Regions from separate parts of the Kineococcus haloalkalitolerans genome, predicted to be linked through region 1. Evidence: predicted binding sites of a transcription regulator. Region 1 holds the regulator's gene; the other holds the start of a gene.
The links. Region 1 encodes HspR, which represses chaperone genes until heat shock. Its sites were predicted from a motif close to ANTTGAGNCNGNCNGNCTCAANT; they were not measured.
Positions count from the first base shown of each region.

Region 2: the regulator HspR is predicted to act here: its motif matches at 1,305-1,327, upstream of clpB (ATP-dependent chaperone ClpB).

Region 1 covers NZ_JBJLSH010000001.1:53,760-57,025, reverse strand. Annotated here, with positions in the region: gene grpE (nucleotide exchange factor GrpE) at 1-604, shown strand, start outside; gene ACRYMY_RS00260 (DnaJ C-terminal domain-containing protein) at 648-1,706, shown strand; gene ACRYMY_RS00255 (heat shock protein transcriptional repressor HspR) at 1,840-2,208, shown strand; gene ACRYMY_RS00250 (SAM-dependent methyltransferase) at 2,216-2,644, opposite strand; gene ACRYMY_RS00245 (M15 family metallopeptidase) at 2,914-3,266, shown strand, end outside.
Region 2 covers NZ_JBJLSH010000019.1:30,229-33,494, forward strand. Annotated here, with positions in the region: gene clpB (ATP-dependent chaperone ClpB) at 1-1,251, opposite strand, end outside; gene ACRYMY_RS09470 (cell wall-binding repeat-containing protein) at 1,513-2,052, opposite strand; gene ACRYMY_RS09475 (MBL fold metallo-hydrolase) at 2,230-3,153, shown strand.

The DNA of each region.
Region 1 (3,266 bases):
CACCGAGCCCACCGTCGTCCGCGACCGCCGCCGCATCGACCCCGAGACCGGGCAGGTGCGGCCCGAGCCCGACGCGCAGCCGGACCAGCCGGGGCAGGACGCCCCGGCCGGCCCGGACGCCGGGACCGCCGCCGGGACCTCTGCCGAGGCGCCCGCCGCGGCGGGCGGCTCGGCCGAGCTGGCCGAGGCGCAGGCGCTCGCGAGCGACCGGCTGGAGCAGCTGCAGCGGCTGAACGCCGAGTACGCGAACTACCGCAAGCGCGTGGACCGGGACCGCGACGTCGCCAAGGACGCGGCGGTGGCGAACCTGGCCGAAGCGCTGCTGCCGGTGCTGGACGACGTGCACCTGGCGCGTCAGCACGGCGACCTCACCGGCCCGTTCGCGGCCATCGCCGACAAGCTCGAGGCGACCCTCGGGCGCTTCGGCCTGGCCCGCTACGGGGAGAACGGCGAGCCGTTCGACCCGATGGTCCACGAGGCCCTGATGCACAGCCACTCCGACGAGTACGAGGTGGCCACGTGCGTGCAGGTGCTCCAGCCCGGTTACCGGATCGGCGAGAAGGTCCTGCGGCCGGCCCGCGTCGCGGTGGCCGACCCGCAGTGACCCGGAGCACCGTTCCGGCGAGGACGGGGGAGGAGGGTTCCGCGTGAGCATGCAGGAGTGGGCGGAGAAGGACTTCTACGCCGTGCTGGGCGTCTCCCACGACGCCGACGCCGCCGAGATCAAGAAGGCGTACCGCAAGAAGGCGCGGACCCTGCACCCCGACGCCAACCCCGGTGACGCCAGCGCCGAGCAGCGCTTCAAGGAGGTCGGGGAGGCCTACGCGGTCCTGTCCGACCCCGAGCAGCGCCGCCAGTACGACGGCATCCGCGCGATGGTCGGCGGTGGCGCGCGGTTCTCCTCGCCGGGGGCGGGCGGTCCGGGCGGTGCGGGTTTCGAGGACCTGCTCGGCGGGCTGTTCGGGCAGGCCGGCGCGGGGGCCCGCGGCCCCGGCGGCGTCCGGTTCGGCACGCCCGGCGCCGGCGGTCCGGCCGGCGGTGCGGGTTTCGAGGACCTGCTCGGCGGGCTGTTCGGGCAGGCCGGCGGCCCCGGTTTCGGCGGGCCGGGTTTCGGCGGGCCCACGACGGCGTCGCGCGGGCAGGACCTCGACGCCTCGGCGCGGGTGTCCTTCCGCGACGCCCTCACCGGGGCGACCGTGTCGCTGCGCGTGCCCGACCCGCGCGGCGGGCCGGCGCGCACCGTCAACGCGCGCCTGCCCCGCGGGGTCCGCGACGGGCAGAAGGTCCGCCTGCGCGGCAAGGGCCTGCCCGGGCCCGGCGGGACGCCCGCGGGCGACCTGCTGGTCACCGTGCACGTCGAGCCGCACCCGGTGTTCCGCCGGGACGGCGACGACCTGCGCATGACGCTGCCGGTCTCCTTCGACGAGGCCGTCCTCGGCGCGACCGTGGACGTGCCCACCCTCGACGGGGCCGGCGTGCGGGTGAAGGTCCCGGCGGGCACCCCGTCGGGCCGGTCGCTGCGCCTGAAGGGGCGCGGCGTGCAGGGCGCGCGCAGCGACGACCCGGCGGGCGACCTGCTGGTCACCGTGGAGGTCGTCGTCCCGCAGCGCGTGGACGGTGCCGTGCGCGAGGCCGTCGAGGCGTTCGCGAAGGCGACCGCGGGCGAGGACCCGCGCGCCGGGCTGGCCGAGCGGGCGCGCCGCTGAACCCCGGCCGCGGTCCCGCCGGGTGGACCCGGCGGGACCGCGGCGCAGCACGTGACGAGGTGGGAGGGGGAGTCCGGTGTACGACGACGACGCGGCGGTGTTCGTCATCTCGGTGGCCGCGGAGCTCGCGGGCATGCACCCGCAGACGCTGCGGCAGTACGACCGCCTGGGCCTTGTCTCGCCGCGCCGCGCACCCGGGCGGGGACGGCGCTACTCCGCGCGCGACATCGCCCAGCTGCGCGAGGTGCAGCGGCTGTCGCAGGAGGACGGCGTCAACCTCGCCGGCATCAAGCGCATCCTCGACCTGGAGAACCAGGTGACCGCCCTGGGCCGGCGCGTGGAGGAGCTGGAGGCCGAGATCGACCTCGTGCGCCAGCAGGCCCGCCGCATCTTCGCCGCCGGCATGGCCGGCGACATCGTCGCCACCCCCGTGGGCAAGCGGCCCCCCTCGCCGGCGCGCTCCACCGCCCTGGTGGTCTGGCGCCCCGACCGCCGCGCCTGACACCCCCTCAGGGCAGGACGAGCTCGCGCAGCGGGTCGCCGCCGTCGACGAGGACGCGAGCGCCCGGGGCCAGCACCGTGCGCAGGTTCGCCAGGACCCGGCGTCCGGCCTCGGGGTGGCGGCCGTCGAGGGCGCCGACGCGCACGGCGAGCACGAGGTCGAACGGCGGCTCGCCCGGCTCGAGGGCGAAGGTCTCCGCCTCGCCCAGCCGCACCGACAGACGTCCGGCGGCGATCTCCGCCGCCCCGCCCGCGCGGGCCAGCGCCACCGCGGCCGGCGAGCGGTCGAGCGCGACGACGTGCCCGCCCTCCAGCCGCCGGGCGATCTCCCGGGCCGCGGCGCCCGGGCCGCAGCCGATCTCCAGCACCCGGGCGCCCGGGGCGAGCGGCAGCGCGTCCACGACCGCGGCCAGCCGCGGCGACAGCCTCCCCGGCACCCTCCGACGCTAGCCCCGCACCCCTCCCCGCGGTACCCCCGCGCAGGATCGCCTCCGCTGGTCTCCTCTCCGCCGTGATCGAGGATGGGCGAGCACTCGCACATCCACGATCACCGTGATCGTGCTGGGAGTCCCCGCACGATCACGGGGAAGGGGGAGAGGTGACGCGGACGTGACGCGGCGGGGTGGGGTTCAGGAGGGCGCGCGGGGTGTCGATGAGGAGGGGCGACCGGGTGGGCCGGTCGGGTGACGGCACCGGAGGAGGGCGCGTGGAGGGCATCAGCAGCGTGACGTCGCGCATCGCGGACATCCAGGCGCGCATCGCCTCGCTCAGCCCGGCACCGGTCGTCCGGGTCGCCGTCCCGACCACCGCGTCCTCCACGTCGGCGACCGCGGGCCTCACCGGCGCGAACGGGGTCACGGGCGGGACCTTCGCCGCCACCCTGGCCGGTGCCGTCGCCACCGGCGCGACCACCGGCGCGACGACCGGCACCCCCAGCACCACCCACCTGCGCCGCGCCGACGGCGTCCCCCTGGAGCTGGCCGCGCACGGCAACGGCAGGGTCCCGGCGAGCGCCCTGCAGACCATCGGCCGCGGCAAGCACGCGATGTGGTCGCCCGC
Region 2 (3,266 bases), on a different contig from region 1:
GCGGCGCAGCTCGTCGATCTCCACGGGCGAGGAGTCGATCTCCATGCGCAGCCGGGACGCGGCCTCGTCGACGAGGTCGATGGCCTTGTCGGGCAGCTGGCGGCCGGAGATGTACCGGTCGGACAGCGTGGCGGCGGCCACGAGGGCGGCGTCGGAGATGGCGACCTTGTGGTGCGCCTCGTACCGCTCGCGCAGGCCGCGCAGGATGCCGATGGTGTCGGGCACGCTCGGCTCGCCGACGAACACCTGCTGGAAGCGGCGCTCCAGCGCGGGGTCCTTCTCGATCCGCTCGCGGTACTCGTCGAGGGTGGTGGCGCCCACCAGGCGCAGCTGCCCGCGGGCGAGCATCGGCTTCAGCATGTTCCCGGCGTCCATGGAGCCCTCAGCGGCGCCGGCGCCGACGACGGTGTGCAGCTCGTCGATGAAGGTGACGACCTGCCCCTCGCTGCGCCGGATCTCCTCCAGGACGGCCTTCAGGCGCTCCTCGAACTCCCCGCGGTACTTCGCGCCGGCGACCATGCTCGCCAGGTCCAGGGCGATGAGGCGCTTGCCGCGCAGCGACTCCGGCACGTCGCCGGCGACGATGCGCTGGGCCAGCCCTTCCACGACGGCGGTCTTGCCGACGCCGGGCTCGCCGATGAGGACGGGGTTGTTCTTGGTGCGCCGGGACAGCACCTGCACGACGCGGCGGATCTCGGCGTCGCGGCCGATGACCGGGTCGAGCTTGCCCTCGCGCGCCTGCGCGGTCAGGTCGACGCCGTACTTCTCCAGCGCCTGGTAGGTGCCCTCGGGGTCGGGCGAGGTGACCTTCGCGCCGCCGCGGACGGTCGGCAGCGCGTCGAGCAGCGCGTCGCGGGTGGCGCCGACGGCGCGCAGGGCCTCCCCGGCCGCGGACCGGCCGGCGGCGGCACCGAGCAGCAGGTGCTCGGTGGAGACGTAGGCGTCGTCGAGGGCGCGCGCCTCGTCGCCGGCGGCCTGCATGAGCTGCAGGGCGGGGCGCGACAGCTGCGGCTGCGCGACGGCGCTGCCGGAGGCGCTGGGCAGCGAGGCGAGCGCGCCGTCGACGCGGCGGGCGAGCGTCGCCCGGTCGGCGCCGACGGCGGTGAGCAGGTGGCCGGCCACGCCGTTCTCCTGCCCCAGCAGGGCGGCGAGGACGTGCAGCGGCTCGACCTGCGGGTGGCCCGCCGTGGTGGCGCGGCCGACGGCGTCGGCCAGGGCCTCCTGCGCGCGGGTCGTGAGCTTGAGGTCCACGGGCTACCTCCTGGCGAGTGCGTGTGCGGGGTCGCTGAGCACAACACTGCCAGAGTTGAGCTTGTTCCGCTCAACTCACAGGGTCGAAGGTCCTCTCGCCGTGATCACGGACGGCTGAGCGCCCCACCGTCCACGATCACCGCGAGCGCGGCCCACCCCCGCCGTGATCTTGCTGGGACCCCCTGCGAGATCACGGCGGGGGTGGAGGCGGGAGCTGGGAGGGGTGGGGGCAGTCCGGAGGTGGACGTCGGGCGGCGGACGTCAGGGGGCGGTGGGGACCTCGCCGCACTTGGCGGGGTCGGCGTACCGCTCGGCGTCCAGGACCACGGCGTCCGACACCACGGCCGCACCGCCCGCGACGACGACGAAGCACGGCTCCAGGCGCACCAGCTCCGCGCGCGTCACCTCCGGCAGCCGGTCGCGCTCGGTCAGCAGCAGCGGCCCGGCCAGCATCGTGGAGGGGCCCAGGGACAGAGCGTCGGCGCTGGAGGTGCCCGAGGCGAGGTAGACGATCGCGGTCGTCTCGGCGTCCCAGAACGTGCCCGCCACGTCCGCGGCGGTCTCGTAGCGGTCCCGGCCGGACAGGCGGACGGCGCCGGCGCCCACGTCGGTCGCAGCGGTGGTGGCCTCCGAGCTCGCCCCGGCGGTCACGGTGCCGCCCGCCCGCAGGGCCTGCACGGCGGCCGAGGACCGGGCCGTCTCGGACTTGCCGGCGCCGGCGGCGACCGCGCTGCCGGCGGTGGCCAGTCCCGCGGTCACGGCGACGGCGGCGGACACGGCGAAGATCTTCTTGCGCTGCACGGTGACTCCCGTCTCGAGGAGCCCACCGCCGGAGCCGGCGGGCCGTCCACCGACTGTGCGCGCTGCGTGAGGTCGCTGCCCCGAGCACCCGTCCGCGGGAGGGCCGGGCGGGTGACGGCGTCACCCGGGCGCCACCGGGCGTCACCCGGACGCGCCAGCGCTGGCAGAGTGGGCGCCGTGTCCGCGCGGGAGCTGGTCGTCCTCGGCACCGCCAGCCAGGCCCCCACCCGAACGCGCAACCACAACGGCTACCTGCTGCGCTGGGACGGCACCTCCGTCCTCTTCGAGGCCGGCGAGGGCACCCAGCGCCAGATGGTCCTGGCCGGCGTCGCCTCCCCCCGGGTCGAGCGGATCTGCGTCAGCCACCGGCACGGCGACCACTGCCTCGGCGTGCCCGGCGTCCTGGCCCGCATGGCGCTGGACGCCCCCGGCCGCACCGTCACCGTCCACGGCCCCCGCGACGCCGAGGCCCACCTGCGGGCGCTGGCCTCCGTCGCCGACGCGGACGTCCACGCCCTCGTCGAAGCCGTCGACGCGACCCACGACGCCGACGTCCCCGTCGCCGGGGTCGCCGGCGCGCGCCTGAGCGCCCGCCTGCTCGACCACCGCGTCCCCGCCGTCGGCTACCGCCTCGCCGAACCCGACGGGCGCCGCTTCGTCCCCGGCGCGCTGGCCGCCGCCGGCATCGCCGGACCCGACGTCGGGCGCCTGCAGCGCGAGGGCGTCCTGCGCGGCGTCCGGCTCGCCGACGTCACCGAGCCGCGCCCCGGGCAGGTGTTCGCCATCGCCATGGACACCCGCGACCACCCCGCCCTCGACGCCGTCCTGCGCGGCGCCGACCTGGCCGTCGTCGAGGCCACCTTCCTGGACCGCGACCGCGACCTGGCCGAGCGCTACGCCCACCTGACCGCCCGCCAGGCCGCCACCGCCGCCGCGCGCGCCGGCGTGCGCCGCCTCGTCCTGACCCACTTCTCCCAGCGCTACACCGACCCCGGCGAGTTCGCCGCCGAGGCCCGGGCGGCCCTCGCCGACGTCGGCGCCGACGTCGAGGTGCACGTGGCCGCCGACCTCGACGTGGTGCCCGTGCCCGCGCGGCGCTGACCGGCGCCCACCACCGGACGGGTGAGATCCCTCCCCGGGGGGTCAAGGCGGGTCCCGCGGGCCCCGACACCTGCAGGACCCGTCGACGACGTCGAGGCCGGCAGCCGCGGGTG